Regions from separate parts of the Streptomyces sp. NBC_00086 genome, predicted to be linked through region 2. Evidence: riboswitches for the same ligand, from Rfam matches in the RefSeq annotation. Region 2 holds a riboswitch; the other holds the start of a gene.

Region 1 (7,808 bases), 1.6 Mb from region 2:
AGCGGCGCGCTCAGGCGCGCAGTGCGTCCAGTTGGGACGTGAGCCACTGGGCCGGGGGGAGGGCCGTCGCCGCCACCGCCAGGCGTTTCGTGCGGTCCGCACGCTCCGCGGACGGCATCGAGAGGGCCGCGTGCAGCGCCTCCGCCGTGGCCGTCACGTCGTACGGGTTCACCGTCAGCGCGTCCGCGCCGAGCTCCTCGTACGCCCCCGCCCCGGTGGACAGCACCAGCACGCACCCCGCCTCCGAGACCACCGGGATCTCCTTCGCGACGAGGTTCATGCCGTCCCGCACCGGATTGACCAGCGCCACGTCCGCCAGCCGGTACGCCGCCAGCGACCGCGCGAAGTCGTCCTCGACGGAGACGATCACCGGCTGCCAGTCGGCCGTGCCGAACTCCGCGTTGATCTCCGCCGCCAGCTCCCGCACCGACTCGGTGTACTCCCGGTAGACGGCCAGGTCCTGCCGGGAGGGGTAGGCGGAGGCCAGGTGGACCACCCGCTCCCGCCATTCGGGGTGGACCGTCAGCAGCTCCCGGTACGCGAGCAGCCCCCGCAGGATGTTCTTCGACAGCTCCGTGCGGTCCACCCGGACGATCGTCTTCAGCCCGCCGACCTCCGCCCGCAGCGCCGCCAGCTTGTCGTCCACCTCCGGCCGGTGCGCGAGCGCGCGCAGCTCGTCCGCGTCCACGCCGAGGGGGTACGCGGTGACGTGGGTGAACCGGAGCTCCCCGTATCCGTGCCCGTCCGCGGCCTTCCTGCGGTGCCGCACCTCGTACTCCGAGGTCTCGAACGGGACGGACGCGTTCGCGACGCCGTGTGCGTCGTCCCTGGTTGCGTCGGCGAGGAAGTTGCCCGCCCACCCAAGCGTGTGGAAGCCCAGCCGGTCCGCCCCGAGCATCCCCCAGACCAACTGGCTCCGGATGTCGGCCGGGAGCATGTCCAGGAACTCCCGCGCAGCCCACGGCGTGTGCGTGAAGTGCCCGATCCGCAGGTCCGGGCGGAGCTCCCGGAGCATCCCGGGGGCCAGCGCCAGGTGGTAGTCCTGGATCAGGACCGCCGCCCCCTCGGCCGCCTCCTGCGCGAGCGCCTCCGCGAAGGCCTCGTTGTACGTGACGTACGAGGCCCAGCGCCGCCGGAACTCCGCGTCGAAGACCGGCTCGCGCGGGATCTCGTACAGGTGGTGGTGGAGGAACCACAGCACCGAGTTCGCGATGCCGTTGTACGCCCCGTCGTAGACCTCCGGGTCGATGTCGAGCATCCGTACGCCCGGCTCGGACACCCCCTGCCGTACCGCCCCCCGGTCCGCGTCCGACAGTGCCGCGCAGATCCACAGTGCCCCCGGCTGCTCCGCGAGGGCGGTGGAGAGGCCGGAGACGAGGCCGCCCCCGCCGCGGCGGGCACTGAGCGTGCCGTCCGCGGCGAGGGCGTACGAGAGGGGGCCGCGATTCGCGGCGACGAGCACCTGGGAAGCCATGCGGCGAACCTAGCCCGCCTCGACTCCGGTCAAACGTCAGCGCCTGCGCGTACGCCGGACCGAGAGGAAGACCACACCTCCGAGTGCCGTGAGCGTGGCGGCCGCCGTGCCCATCAGCCACAGCTCCCGGCCGTCGGAGCCGGTGGTGGCCAGGTGCCCGCCCGGCGGGCCCTTGGAGTCGTCGCCCGGGGTCGCGGGGGTCTCCGGCAGCGGTCGAGGCTGCTGGGTGGTGGGAGACGCGGACGGTGTGGACGGTGTGGAGGGTGTGGACGACGGCACCGTGGTGGGTGAAGGGGAGGCCGACGGGGACGGCGTCGGGGAGGACGAGGTGCTCGGCGACGGCGACGGGTCCGGGGTCGTGATCACCGGCGGGACCGGTGCGCACGCCGGGTCCTTCGAGCCGTTCTCGCAGTTCGTGCGGCCACTCTCCGCGACCACGTGGTTCGTCAGCTTGCCGTCGCCGGTCAGCGGGTCGTTGACCTTCACCTTGTACGTGATCGTCGCCGTCCTGCCCCGCGGGACGTCGCCCGTCCAGGACAGCTTGGGCGCCGTATACGTGGCCGAACCGAGGTCCGCCGTCGCCACCCCGTCGAAGGCCGCGTCGTCCAGCAGCTGCGTCAGGTCGTCGGTCAGCTTCGCGTTCGGGTAGTCCAGGCTGCCGATGTTCTTCGCGGTGATCGTGTAGGTCACCGTGTCACCGGGCGCGACCGACTTGGCGGGCGAGGCCGTCTTCGTCACCTCCAGGTCAGGCACCGGCACGGCCAGCGCGAACTGCGAGATGACGTACGTGTCCCCGCGCGTGCGGAACGTCAGGTCGGCGGAGGTGGCCCCGGCCGGCAGCGAGGCCGCGGGGATCTCGAAGGACTTCGCGTCGATGCTGAGGTTGTTGGCGTGCTTCGGTTCCAGCGAGCCGTCGGCCGAGCTGGTGAAGAAGTTGTCGGCCGCCCCGTTGGCGGGGTTGGTGATGTTCGCGCCGTTCACCCGGAACTGGTCGCCCTTGGTGTTCCAGTCGCCCTCGTAGGCCGTCGCGCTCGCGCGGACCGGGCCGTCGCCGGTGCGGTAGAAGCCCGAGACCTTGACCGTGGTGTCAGGGCTGGTCGAGCGCTGGAGCACGTGGCCGCCGTAGACGTAGACGTTGCGCCGCTCGGGGGCGTGCTCGTTCGGGCCGGGGTACGCGTACACGACCGTCAGGGACCAGCCGGCGACGCAGCCGCGCCCCTGAGGGGCCCAGATGTTGCCGACGGCCACGGGGACCGGCGAGCCGGTGGCCACGTCCGCGAAGGCGGCGGTGACGTCGGACTCGCCCGTGTAGTAGTGCGGGCCGCCCGTTTGGGCCGGGTCCTCGACCATGTCCGACAGGGTCACCGGCCGGGCGGCGCCCGAGCCGACCTTGACGACCGGGCGGGTGGTCAGCGGGTCACCGGGGGCGCGCCGCACGTCCTCGCCGGAGACGTCGCACCGCTCGATGAGGTTCGAGCCGAGCTTGTACGCGCCGTTGTTGCCGCCCCAGAAGAGCCGCGCGTACGCCACCTTCGCGCCCGGAGGCACGGTGAGCAGGCCGGTGCTGGAGGTGCCGGTGGCCGTCCCGAGCCCGGCCGCGTCCACCGGGCGGGCGACGAAGTCGTTGTTGTTCTTCGTGCCCCCGCCCCGCTGGACCTCGGCGCACTCGGCGGCCTCGGCGGGCGGTGCCTGGGGGCAGCCCATCACCGTGTTGCCGAGCGTGACGAAGTCCCCGTAGAGCGCCTCGTCGTACCGCTTCTCGAAGGGGGAGACCACCTCCGCGACGGCCGGTCCGCTCAGCGAGCCGATCAGCAGCGCCGCGCCCCCGGCCACCGCGAGGGCGGATCCCCATACATGTCTGAAACGTATAAACCCCATGAAAGGGAAATTAGACCGATAGGGGTTGATTCGGGCGTTACGCCACGCGACGGCGCGCGTACTCCTCGATGTCGAGCATCGGCGGCCGCTCCTCGGTGTCCACGGCGTAGGTGTGCGGTACGAACCCCTCCGGGCCCCGCTCGAACTGCGTCAGCTCGGGGCGTACGAGGTGCCCCCGCGAGAGCCGTACCTGCGCCGTGCGGTAGATCGCCGCGGCCATCCGCCCCAGGGCCTGGCCGTCCTGGTGGCGGTGCAGCCGTACGCCCACGTCCACCTGGGCCAGCGCGTCGAGCCCGGCCGTGTGCAGTGCGTCCACCAGCAGGCCCAGCTCCACCCCGTAGCCCACCGGGAACGGCAGCCGCTCCAGCAGCTCGCGGCGCACGGCGTACTCGCCGCCCAGCGGCTGGACGAAGCCGGCCAGCTGCGGCCAGTGGAGGTTGAGCAGGGGGCGGGCCACCAGCTCCGTGACCCGGCCGCCCTGGCCGTGGGCCTTGGCGGAGGCCAGGGCGGCCGGGTCGCCGGACTCCTGGCCGAAGGGGCGGTCGTACATGGCCTTGACGAACCGCACGTCCGGATCGGTCAGCAGCGGGCCGACGATCCCCGAGACGAAGGCGGCCGAGAAATCGCGCAGGTCGGCGTCCACGAAGCAGACGATGTCGCCGGTGGTGACCAGCAGCGAGCGCCACAGGACCTCGCCCTTGCCGGGCACCGCCGGGATCCGCGGCAGGACCTCGTCGCGGTGCACCACCCGGGCCCCGGCCTTGGCCGCGACCTCCGCCGTGCGGTCCGTGGAGCCGGAGTCGATCACGACGAGCTCGTCCACCAGCGGAACCGGCAGGCCCTCGATCAGATCGCGCCGGATCACCTCGACGATCGCGCCGACCGTCGCCTCCTCGTTCAGCGCCGGCAGCACCACGCTGACCGTGGTGCCCGCTGCCCGCTTGGCCGAAAGCAGCTGGCCGAGCGGTCGGTCGGCGGCTGACCAGGAGCGGTCTGCCAGCCAGCGCTCCACCTCTTCCAGCACCTTCAGCACTCCCTGGTTCATCACTGGGTTCATCATGGGTTTGGACCGAAATGTGATCCATCTCGCGGTTCGGACGGCTGTCTCAACCACCCGGGCCTTCGGTTACAGTCTTGAACAACGCGAAGGTCCACCGCATGCCGGGGGTCCCCGCGTACAAACGCACCGGCGCGCCACAGAGCGCGTGTGCCGGTGCCATACCGCTCATCCAGAGGGGCAGAGGGACACGGCCCGTTGAAGCCCCGGCAACCCTCCAGTCGGTTCTCGCGATCGCGCATTCCAGCGCCGCCAGCGAGGTCCCCGGCTAGGGAAGGTGCCAATTCCGTCTCATGGCGAAGTGCGCCATGGGGAAGATGAGGAGAAAGGGCCTCGCCATCATGGCTGCACAGTCTGTCGCAACCTCTGCCGAAACCGTTGAAAACGCTTCTGGCACCTCTGTCGATCTCGGTCCCGCCACCGGCCTTTCCTGTCGTGAGTGCGGTACCGGCTTCGAGCTCGGCCCGATCTTCGCCTGCGCCGAGTGCTTCGGCCCGCTCGAAGTCGCCTACGACCTGCCGCTGGGCGACCCGGAAGCCCTGCGCGCCGCCATCGAGGCCGGCCCGAACAACATCTGGCGCTACGCGCCGCTGCTGCCCGTCCCGGCGGACGTGGCCTCCAAGCCGAGCCTGAACCCCGGCTTCACCAAGCTCGTGGACGCGGCCAACCTGGCCAAGGAGCTCGGCGTCACCGGCAAGCTGTACGTCAAGGACGACTCCGGCAACCCGACGCACTCCTTCAAGGACCGCGTCGTGGCCATCGCCGTCGAGGCCGCCCGCGCCTTCGGCTTCACCACCCTCTCCTGCTCCTCCACCGGCAACCTGGCCGGCGCCGTCGGCGCCGCGGCCGCCCGCGCCGGCTTCCGCTCCTGCGTGTTCATCCCGCACGACCTGGAGCAGGGCAAGGTCGTCATGGCCGGTGTCTACGGTGGCGACCTCGTCGGCATCGAGGGCAACTACGACGACGTCAACCGCTTCTGCTCCGAGCTCATCGGCGACCCGCTGGGCGAGGGCTGGGGCTTCGTCAACGTCAACCTGCGCCCGTACTACGGCGAGGGCTCCAAGACCCTGGCGTACGAGATCTGCGAGCAGCTCGGCTGGCAGCTGCCCGACCAGATCGTCATCCCGATCGCGTCCGGCTCGCAGCTCACGAAGATCGACAAGGGTCTCCAGGAGCTGATCAAGCTCGGCCTCGTCGAGGACAAGCCGTACAAGATCTTCGGCGCCCAGGCCGAGGGCTGCTCGCCCGTCTCGACCGCCTTCAAGGCCGGTCACGAGGTGGTCCGCCCGCAGAAGCCGAACACCATCGCCAAGTCGCTGGCCATCGGCAACCCGGCGGACGGCCCGTACGTCCTGGACATCGCGCGCCGCACCGGCGGCTTCGTCGAGGACGTCAACGACGAGCAGGTCGTCGAGGCCATCAAGCTCCTCGCCCAGACCGAGGGCATCTTCGCCGAGACCGCGGGCGGCGTGACCGTCGGCGTGACGAAGAAGCTCGTCGAGAACGGGCAGCTCGACCCCACGCTGACCACCGTGATCCTGAACACCGGTGACGGCCTCAAGACCCTGGAGGCGGTGGCCGAAGGTGGTGGCCAGACCGCCACCATCCGCCCCAGCCTGGACGCGTTCCGCGCCGCCAACCTGGCCTGATCTTCTTACCTGTACACCGGAAGGGCAGTAGCACCATGAGCGTCAACGTCCGCATCCCCACCATCCTGCGCACCTACACCGGCGGCCAGGCCGAGGTCCCCGCCGAGGGCGCGACCCTCGAAGAGGTCATCCAGTCCCTGGAGGCGAGCCACCCCGGCATCGCCGCGCGCGTCCTGGACGACCAGGGCAAGCTGCGCCGCTTCGTGAACGTCTACGTCAACGACGACGACGTGCGCTTCGAGGGCGGGCTGCAGACGTCCACTCCGGACGGCGCCGGCATCTCGATCATCCCCGCCGTCGCGGGCGGCTGCTGAGCCTTCGCGTGACCCCGTAGGACCTCGCGGAAACTGAATTGCCCCCTCCGTTACCAAACGGAGGGGGCAATTCTGCTTGATTGGGCGCGGTAGAGTTGGGGAAGTCCCCTCCGCTGTTCTTGCCCGCCGCATATGAGCGGGCCGCGAGAGGGTTGACATTGAGTCAACATGCAAGTGCGCTATGGGCCCTTGGCGCGGTTTGTCCGGCCCGAGTTGCCCTGGAATATTCTGGGTTTTCACCCTATTTCAAACTTTCGCTGTGTCCAGAATTCTCGTTGGAATGACCTGTTGCAGACAGCAGCGGTGCGGATACATTCAGCCCCGGTCGAGGCGTTCCGGCGCAAGTTCTGACCCGGGACCGCGAAGTGCGGTCCTGCGCAAGGGCCAGTAATAGGGGAGTTAGGCATGGCTCAGGGCACCGTCAAGTGGTTCAACGCGGAGAAGGGCTACGGCTTCATCGCGGTCGACGGTGGTGCGGATGTGTTCGTCCACTACAGCGCCATCCAGATGGACGGGTACCGCACCCTTGAAGAGGGTCAGCGGGTCGAGTTCGAGATCTCGCAGGGCCAGAAGGGTCCGCAGGCGGACATGGTCAAGCTCGCCGCCGGCTAGTCCGACCGCGATCGACCACCGACACGTACGGGCCACGCACAGCGGCCGCGTACGACGGCACAACGGCATATGTACGAGGGGCCCACATCCTGGACACGGGATGCGGGCCCCTCGTGCGTGGCGGCTCCGGAGCCCTTGCGGTGTCCGGGTGTTCATCCCGGGTTGCCCGAAGCCGCTTGCACTCGGGGGGGTCGAGTGCTAATCATTGGCGTTAGCACTCTCCTGGTGAGAGTGCTACCTATACGAGGACCGGGTCAGTGAGGCCCGCAGGGTCCGGCGGGAAGAAACCGCCGGGCACGCAGGCCGTCCGTCGCGGGCGCGGGCGCGGTCCGGGAGCACTCCACCGCTGTCCGGGAGGACCACTTCAGATGGCCAAGATCATTGCGTTCAACGAGGAGGCCCGGCGCGGTCTCGAGCGAGGCATGAACCAGCTCGCCGACGCCGTCAAGGTCACCCTTGGCCCCAAGGGTCGCAACGTCGTCCTTGAGAAGAAGTGGGGCGCCCCCACGATCACCAACGATGGTGTCTCCATCGCCAAGGAGATCGAGCTCGAGGACCCGTACGAGAAGATCGGCGCCGAGCTGGTCAAGGAAGTCGCCAAGAAGACGGACGACGTCGCCGGCGACGGTACGACCACCGCCACCGTTCTCGCCCAGGCGCTCGTCCGCGAGGGCCTGCGCAACGTGGCCGCCGGTGCGAACCCGATGGCCCTCAAGCGCGGTATCGAGAAGGCCGTCGAGGCCGTCTCCGCCGCCCTGCTGGCGCAGGCCAAGGATGTCGAGACCAAGGAGCAGATCGCTTCGACGGCCTCCATCTCCGCCGCC
Region 2 (7,808 bases):
CCCCGGCGAGGTCCAGGTGGACGTACTCCACTACCTTCGACGAACGGGTGACGTCGAAGCGCGTGAGGTTGCCGCACAGGGTGCAGCGCCACCGGGTGGTGTCGGTCGGCAGGGGAACCGTCATCAGGCCGCTCTCTCCTTCTATCGCTCACATGGAGCAAGCACCGCACCCTCCCGTGTCGTCACGGGTGGCGCGCGCGTGCGTGCGTAGCTCGTAACCCTACGGCCTGCCGCACCCGCTGGTGGGCCCGGCTGGGTCATGCTCGGTCGCATGATCGTAAGGTGGCAGGCCGTACGCGAGGCCGCCCGGGGCCCGGTGGTCACCCACGCGCTGATCGCCGGCTGCTGCGTGGTGTTCGTACTGAGCCCGGCGTCGGGGCTGAACCCGGTCTACGGGACGGGCGATCAGCTCCTGACCACGGGCACGGCGTACTTCCGGCGCTGGGGCGTGGTCCCGGACGAGCTCTTCACCGGCTCGGGCCGGGCGGCGCTCACCCCCCTCACGGCCCTGTTCGTCCACGGGAGCTGGCTGCACCTGCTGGGCAACATGCTCTTCCTCTACGTCTTCGGGGCGATGACGGAGCGGCGCATGGGCCGGGCCGGGTTCCTCTGCTTCTACGTCTGTACGGGCTACCTGGCCCTGGCGGCGTACGCGGCGGCCTACGCCTCCTCGGACCAGACCCTGGTCGGGGCCTCCGGGGCGATCTCCGCGGTCCTGGGGGCCTTCCTGTACCTGTTCCCCAAGGCACGGGTGACGAGCCTGTTCCCGTTCCTGTTCTTCCTGCCGCTGCGCTTCCCGGCGTGGATCGTGCTGATGTTCTGGTTCGGCCTGCAGTGGCTGGCCGCACACCGCGCGGCGAGCGGCCCCGGAGTGGCCTATCTGGCCCACGTGGTGGGCTTCTCGGTGGGCTTCCTCTACGCATGGGCCCGCTACCGGGGTGGGACTAGAGTGGGTCGACCAGTGACAGTAGGCGAGGGAGACAGCCAACCGTGATCACCGCACTCGTGCTCATCAAGACCAGCGTGGACCGGATCCCCGAGATCGCCGAGGCCATCGCCGCGCTGGACAGCGTCAGCGAGGTCTACTCGGTCACGGGTACGTACGACCTCATCGCGATGGTCCGGGTCCCCCGGCACGAGGACCTGGCCGACATCATCCCCGGCCGCATCAGCAAGATCCCGGGCGTCGAGGCGACGGACACGCACGTGGCGTTCCGCACGTACTCCCAGCACGACCTGGAAGCGGCCTTCGCGATCGGCCTCGACGCGTAGGGCCTGGCCGGCCGGGGAACACCGGCCGGGCAAATCCAGCCTCGCCGGCGTTCGAGGCGCGGGGTCCGGGGCGGAGCCCCAGGGGGTCCGGGCGCAGCCCGGGACCCCTCCAGCCCGTCCGGCGCTTGAGGACCGGGTCAGGGCAGGGCCCTGGGAACGGTGGAAGGGCGGGTAGGGGACAGCCCCCGCAGGGCAGCCGGCCCCCGCGGTCACGCCTGTCAGACGGCCGGGACGCAGCGGCCCTCTTCGGTGCGGTACTGCCACTTGGCGCCGTCCGCCACGAGCTCCTTGACGGCGCGGACGAAGCGGTCGACGTGCTCGTCGGGGGTGCCGGCGCCGAAGCTGACGCGGATCGCGTTCAGCGAGCGCTCCCCCGGGGCCGCCTCCGGGGCTCCGCACTCGCCCTGGGCCTGCGGCTCGCTGCCGAGCAGGGTGCGGACCAGCGGGTGGGCGCAGAACAGGCCGTCGCGGACGCCGATGCCGTACTCGGCGGAGAGCGCGGCCGCGAAGTGCGAGCTGTTCCAGCCGTCGACGACGAAGGAGATCACGCCCACGCGCGGGGCGTCGTCGCCGAAGAGGGACAGGACGCGGACCGCCGGGACCTCGGCGAGGCCGCCCCGGACCTTGGCGATGAGGTGCTGCTCGCGGGCGACGAGGTTCTCGAAGCCGGCCTCGTTCAGCGCCTTGCAGGCGGAGGCGATGGAGTAGACGCCGATGACGTTCGGGGAGCCGGCCTCGTGGCGGGCGGCGGTGGTGTGCCACTCGACGTCCACGCCGCCGTCCTCGCGGCGGGCCACCTTGCGGGAGGCTCCACCGCCGGCGAGGTACGGGTCCGCCTCCTGGAGCCAGTCCGCGCGGCCGGCGAGCACGCCCGAGCCGAAGGGCGCGTAGAGCTTGTGTCCCGAGAAGGCGACCCAGTCCACGTCGAGGTCCTGGACCGAGACGGGGTGGTGCGGGGCCAGCTGGGCGGCGTCCAGGACGATGCGGGCGCCGTGGGCGTGCGCGGCGGCGGCGAGTTCCCTGACGGGCCACAGCTCGCCGGTGACGTTGGAGGCTCCGGTGACGCATACCAGCGCCGGGCCGTAGGGGTCGCGGTCGGCCAGGGCGCGCTCCAGGGTGGCGACGGCCTCGTCCGGGGTGCGGGGGGCGTTGAGGTAGGTGACCCGGGCGTTCGTCCACGGGAGCAGCGAGGCGTGGTGCTCGGTCTCGAAGACGAAGACCTGGCAGTCGGCCGGGAGCACCGCGGCGAGCAGGTTGAGGGAGTCGGTGGTCGACCGGGTGAAGATCACCTGGTCGGAGGGGCGGCAGTCGAGGAACTCGGCGACCGTGACCCGGCTCTGCTCGAACAGGTCGGTGGAGAGCTGCGAGAGGTACCCGGCGCCGCGGTGGACGCTGCCGTAGTACGGGGCGTAGGCGGCCACGTCGTCCCAGACCCGCTGCAGGGCGGGGGCGCTGGCGGCGTAGTCGAGGGCGGCGTAGGTGACCTCGCCGCCGGTGACGAGCGGGACGGTGACGTCACGGCCCAGGACCGGCAGCGGCTCGGCACAGGCGGGCTCGACGGCGGCGGCGTTGGCGGTGGCGGCGGCGTTCAGGGTTGCGGACATGGCGGTATCTCCCGGCAGGCAGGTGTGAATGGCTTCGGTGTGCCCGTCCGCCGACACGGCTACGGCGCTGCGGCCGTTCGGGGTACGGGAGTGCCCCGGAAAGCGGATCGGCCGGCGTAGTGCGCAGGTGTGCTGCGGGTACGCGGAAGTGACCCTGTTCCGAGGGGTGAAGAAGGGGCGGAGTCGCCCTATCGCATTCGCTTGCTCACGGAAAACGCTCCTCAGAAGACCAGGACCCCTGGTGTTCGAGGGATCCGCGCTTGCCGTAGACCTCACTGCCTACGACCTGGTCATCACCCGGGGCACCCCGCCACGGAAGGAGGGTTGCCGGACAGCAAGCCGGGGCCTAAACGCTGTCACTCGTGACCTGAGGAGCATCCTGCCACATGATCTTCCGAACGCAAGACCCCGGTCCACATGGCGGACCGGGGTCGTTGTCGGATCATGGCCGGATCCCGTCGCAATGGCCATCCACCGCAAGGGCTACGCGTTGCTCGCAGCCGCCCAGCGGGCCAGCGCCGCCCGGGCCGCGCCCGAGTCCACGGACTCCGCCGCCCGTACGACACCGGCGGCGAGCTGCTCCTCCAGGGTGCCCGTACCCGGGTCCAGCGCGACCAGGGCCGCCGCCGAGTTGAGGAGCACCGCGTCGCGCACGGGGCCGGTCTCGCCGGCCAGCAGGCGCCGGGCCACGTCCGCGTTGAACGAGGCGTCCGCGCCGGCCAGGGCGGAGACCGGAACCAGCGGGATGCCGATGTCGCGCGGGTCGAAGCCCTGCTCCCGGACCTCGCCGTCGCGGACCCACCAGACCCGGGAGGTCGCCGTGGTGGTGAGCTCGTCGAGCCCGTCGTCGCCGCGGAAGACCAGCGCCGAGGAGCCCCGCTCCGCCAGGACGCCCGCGACGATCGGGGCCACCCGCGCGTCGGCCACACCGGTGGCCTGCGCGCGGACCCGCGCCGGGTTGGTGAGCGGGCCGAGGAAGTTGAAGGTGGTCCGGATGCCGAGCTCCCGGCGGGCCGCCGCCACGTGCCGCAGCGCGGGGTGGAACTTGACCGCGAAGCAGAAGGTGATCCCGGCTTCCTCGGCCACCTCCACGACCCGTGCGGGGGTGAGGTCGAGGTTGACGCCCAGCTTCTCCAGGACGTCCGAGGAGCCGCTCGCGGAGGACGAGGCCCGGTTGCCGTGCTTGACGACCTTGGCGCCCGTACCCGCCACCACGATCGCCGACATCGTGGAGATGTTGACCGTCTTGGCCCCGTCGCCGCCGGTCCCGACGATGTCCACCGTCCGGCCCGGCACCTCGATCAGGTTGGCGTGTTCGTACATGGCGCGGACCAGGCCGTTGATCTCGGAGACGGTCTCCCCCTTGGCCCGCAGCGCGACGGCGAAGCCGGCGATCTGGGCGTCGGTGGCCTCCCCGCGCATGATCCTGTCCATGGCCCAGGCCGTGTCGTCGGCGCCGAGGTCGCGGCCGGTCAGCAGGGCCTCCAGAACGCCCGGCCAGCCGCGGGCCGCCGCGCTGTCGCCGCCTGCCGGGGTCACCAGGTTCATGGTCCGCTCCTGCTGCTCGTCGAGGATTCCACGTCGAATGGGAAGGGCTTCAGCCTATCCAGCCCCGGGGACGGCAAAGAGCCCCGTCCAGACACTGGACGGGGCTCTCGCCGTGGCGACACCAGGACTGACCGAAATCAGTCCCTCAAGCAGTCATGCGTGGTGCGTACTGCGTGAAGCGTGTGAAGCATGTGAAGCCGTGATGCGGGAGATCAGTGGTGGCCGTGGCCGCTCTGGATCTCCTTGTACTCCTCGACCGTGGGCTTCGGGATCTGGTTGTTCTCCCCGTAGTAGCCCTTGCTGAGCTTGGCGCGGAGCTTCTCCAGCGGCTTCACCTTGCGCTCGACACCGTTCTCGTCGACCGTGGGGCCGATCTCGGCGGGCTCGTACTGGTCGTACGAGGTGAGCGTGTGCAGCTTGCCCTGCGAGAGCGGCTCGTGGACCTCGACGAACTCACCGTGCGGCAGGCGCTTGATGATGCCGGTCTCGCGACCGTGCAGCACCTTGTCCCGGTCCCGGCGCTGGAGGCCGAGGCAGATCCGCTTGGTGATGATGAACGCGATGACCGGACCGACGAAGAACCCGATGCGGGCGAACCAGGTGATCGAGTTGATCGACAGGTGGAAGTACTGCGCGAACATGTCGTTTCCACCGGCGATCAGCAGGATGACGTACCACGTCAGCCATGCCACGCCGAAGCCCGTACGGGTCGGGGCGTTGCGCGGGCGGTCCAGGATGTGGTGCTCGCGCTTGTCCCCGGTGACCCAGGACTCGATGAACGGGTAGACCGCGATCGTGGCCAGGACCAGCGGGAAGATCGTGAACGGGATGAACACGCCCAGGGCCAGGGTGTGGCCCCACAGGTTGATCTCCCAGCCCGGCATGGCACGGATCAGGCCCTCGGAGAAGCCCATGTACCAGTCGGGCTGCGCACCGGTGGACACGTGGTCCGGACGGTACGGGCCGAGCGCCCAGATCGGGTTGATCGAGGCGATGCCCGCGATCAGCGCGATGACGCCGAAGACCAGGAAGAAGAAGCCTCCCGCCTTGGCCATGTAGACCGGGAGCAGCGGCATGCCGACGACGTTCTTCTCGGTCTTGCCGGGGCCCGCGAACTGGGTGTGCTTGTGGTAGAAGACCAGGATCAGGTGGGCCACCAGCAGGCCCATCATGATGCCGGGCAGCAGCAGGATGTGCACCGAGTAGAGCCGGCCCACGAAGTCGCCGCCGGGGAACTCCCCGCCGAAGAAGAAGAACGACAGGTACGTGCCCACGATCGGCACGGACAGCATCGCGCCTTCCATGAAGCGGACACCGGTGCCCGAGAGCAGGTCGTCCGGCAGGGAGTAACCGGTGAAACCGGTGAACATGCCGAGGACCAGCAGCAGGAAGCCGAAGACCCAGTTGACCTCACGGGGCTTGCGGAACGCGCCGGTGAAGAACACGCGCATCATGTGCACGAGCATCGCCGCGATGAAGATCAGCGCCGACCAGTGGTGGATCTGCCGGATGAGCAGACCGCCGCGGACGTCGAAGCTGATTTCCAGGGTCGACTTGAAGGCCTCCGACATCGCGACACCCTGCATGGGGATGTACGAACCGTCGTAGTGCACTTCGTTCATGCTCGGGTGGAAGAACAGCGTCAGGTACACACCCGTGAGGATGAGGATGATGAAGCTGTAGAGGCAGATCTCGCCCAGCATGAAGGACCAGTGGTCCGGGAAGATCTTGCGCATGTTGGCCTTGGCGAGGCTGTAGATGCCCAGCCGGCCGTCGGCCCAGTCGGCTACGCGCTCGCCGGCCGGAGCCTTGCGCTCTTTGGTTTCGGTGGCAGTGCTCATCCGCGCTCCCAGAAAGAGGGACCGACGGGCTCTTCGAAGTCGCCGAGCGCCTCGAGGAAACCTTCGTCATTGACGCCGATCCGCAGCTGCGGGAGCGCGTGACCAGCCGGGCCGAAGATGACTCGGGCGCCGTCGGAGAGGTCGAAGGTGGACTGGTGGCACGGGCAGAGCACGTGGTGCGACTGCTGCTCGTACAGGCTGATCGGGCAGCCGACGTGGGTGCAGATCTTGGAGTAGGCCACGATCCCGTCGTGGGACCACTCCAGTTCCTTCTTGTCCTTGATGTTCTCCGGCTGGATGCGGACGATCATCAGGGCGGCCTTGGCGATCTGCGTCTGGAAGTCGTGCGCGTCCTCCTCCAGGCCTTCCGGCATGGCGAAGGTCAGCGAACCGACGACGATGTCCTCCGGACGGAGCGGCTCCATCGTGTTCTGGTTGATGAGCATCTTGCCCTTCGCCCAGATGGTCTTGCGCAGCTTGTCCTCGGGCAGCGGGCCCAGGTCGCGCAGGATCACGACGGCGGAGAGCGGCAGCAGGGCCAGCGCACCGAACATCGTGTTGCGGATCAGCGGGCGGCGGCCGATGGCCGACTCGCGCGCGCCGTCCGCGAAGTCCTGCATGACCTGCGCCTTGACCTCGGGCGGGGCCGCGATCTCGTGGCGCTCGGCGGCGACCTCCACGTCGGACATCAGGGTGCGGGCCCAGTGGACCGCGCCCGCGCCGATGCAGAAGAGGGCCGCGCCGAGGCTGACGCCCAGGGCGAAGTTGAGAGCGCTCACCTTCCCGATGGGGAAGATGTAGACGATCTTGTCGACCGGCAGGATCACGAACGAGGCGATGAAGGCGATCGTCGCCAGCATCGACAGGGTGAACAGGAAGGCCACCGTGCGCTCGGAGCGCTTCGCGGCCCGCTCGTCGATGTCCTGGATCCGCGGCCGGTGGACCGGCAGACCGGGGTCGGCGAACGGGTCGCCGTCCGGCACTGCCGCGGCACCGTGGTGCGCGTCGACCTGCTCGCTCGGCAGGTGCTTCTCTTCGGGAATGTCTTGGCTACTCATGACTTCTTGGCCTTAGCGGTGTGGGCCGCGACCCAGACGGCGACAGCGATCAGCGCACCCAGTCCGAAGATCCAGCCGAAGAGACCCTCGGAGACGGGGCCGAGGCCACCGAGCTTGAGGCCACCGGGGCTGGTCGACTTCTCGCCGTTGACGTGCTGGAGGTACGCGATGATGTCCTTCTTCTGCTTCTCCGGCATGGTGCTGTCGGGGAAGGAGGGCATGTTCTGCGGGCCGGTGAGCATGGCCTCGTAGACGTGCTTCGGCTCGACACCCTCAAGGTTGGGGGCGTACTTGCCGTTCGTCAGTGCGCCGCCCTCGCCGGTGAAGTTGTGGCACTGCGCGCAGTTGTTGCGGAACAGCTCGCCACCCTTCGCGATGTCGGCACCCGCCGGGTCGTACTGCTTCTCGGTCGGCACGATCGGGCCGGCTCCGAGGGACGCGATGTACGCGGCGAGCTGGTCGGTCTGCGCCTGGGTGTAGATGAC

What was found. A riboswitch is a leader RNA that binds a small molecule or an ion and turns the genes downstream of it on or off. The one in region 2 is predicted to bind S-adenosylmethionine.
Region 1: linked by a shared signal. The riboswitch ahead of thrC (threonine synthase) and the one ahead of OG276_RS27580 (aminotransferase class V-fold PLP-dependent enzyme) in region 2 are both predicted to bind S-adenosylmethionine.

The regions. Positions count from the first base shown of each region.
Region 1 is NZ_JAPELZ010000001.1:4,477,726-4,485,533, forward strand. It holds gene OG276_RS20130 (trehalose-6-phosphate synthase) at 11-1,474, opposite strand; gene OG276_RS20135 (hypothetical protein) at 1,511-3,352, opposite strand; gene OG276_RS20140 (glucosyl-3-phosphoglycerate synthase) at 3,390-4,376, opposite strand; SAM riboswitch class I at 4,575-4,733, shown strand; gene thrC (threonine synthase) at 4,751-6,058, shown strand; gene OG276_RS20150 (MoaD/ThiS family protein) at 6,094-6,372, shown strand; gene OG276_RS20155 (cold-shock protein) at 6,778-6,984, shown strand; gene groL (chaperonin GroEL) at 7,353-7,808, shown strand, end outside.
Region 2 is NZ_JAPELZ010000001.1:6,079,764-6,087,571, reverse strand. It holds gene OG276_RS27595 (hypothetical protein) at 1-124, opposite strand, end outside; gene OG276_RS27590 (rhomboid family intramembrane serine protease) at 260-994, shown strand; gene OG276_RS27585 (Lrp/AsnC family transcriptional regulator) at 991-1,272, shown strand; gene OG276_RS27580 (aminotransferase class V-fold PLP-dependent enzyme) at 1,491-2,876, opposite strand; SAM riboswitch class IV at 3,128-3,244, opposite strand; gene trpD (anthranilate phosphoribosyltransferase) at 3,360-4,424, opposite strand; gene OG276_RS27570 (cytochrome bc complex cytochrome b subunit) at 4,637-6,265, opposite strand; gene OG276_RS27565 (Rieske 2Fe-2S domain-containing protein) at 6,262-7,323, opposite strand; gene OG276_RS27560 (c-type cytochrome) at 7,320-7,808, opposite strand, start outside.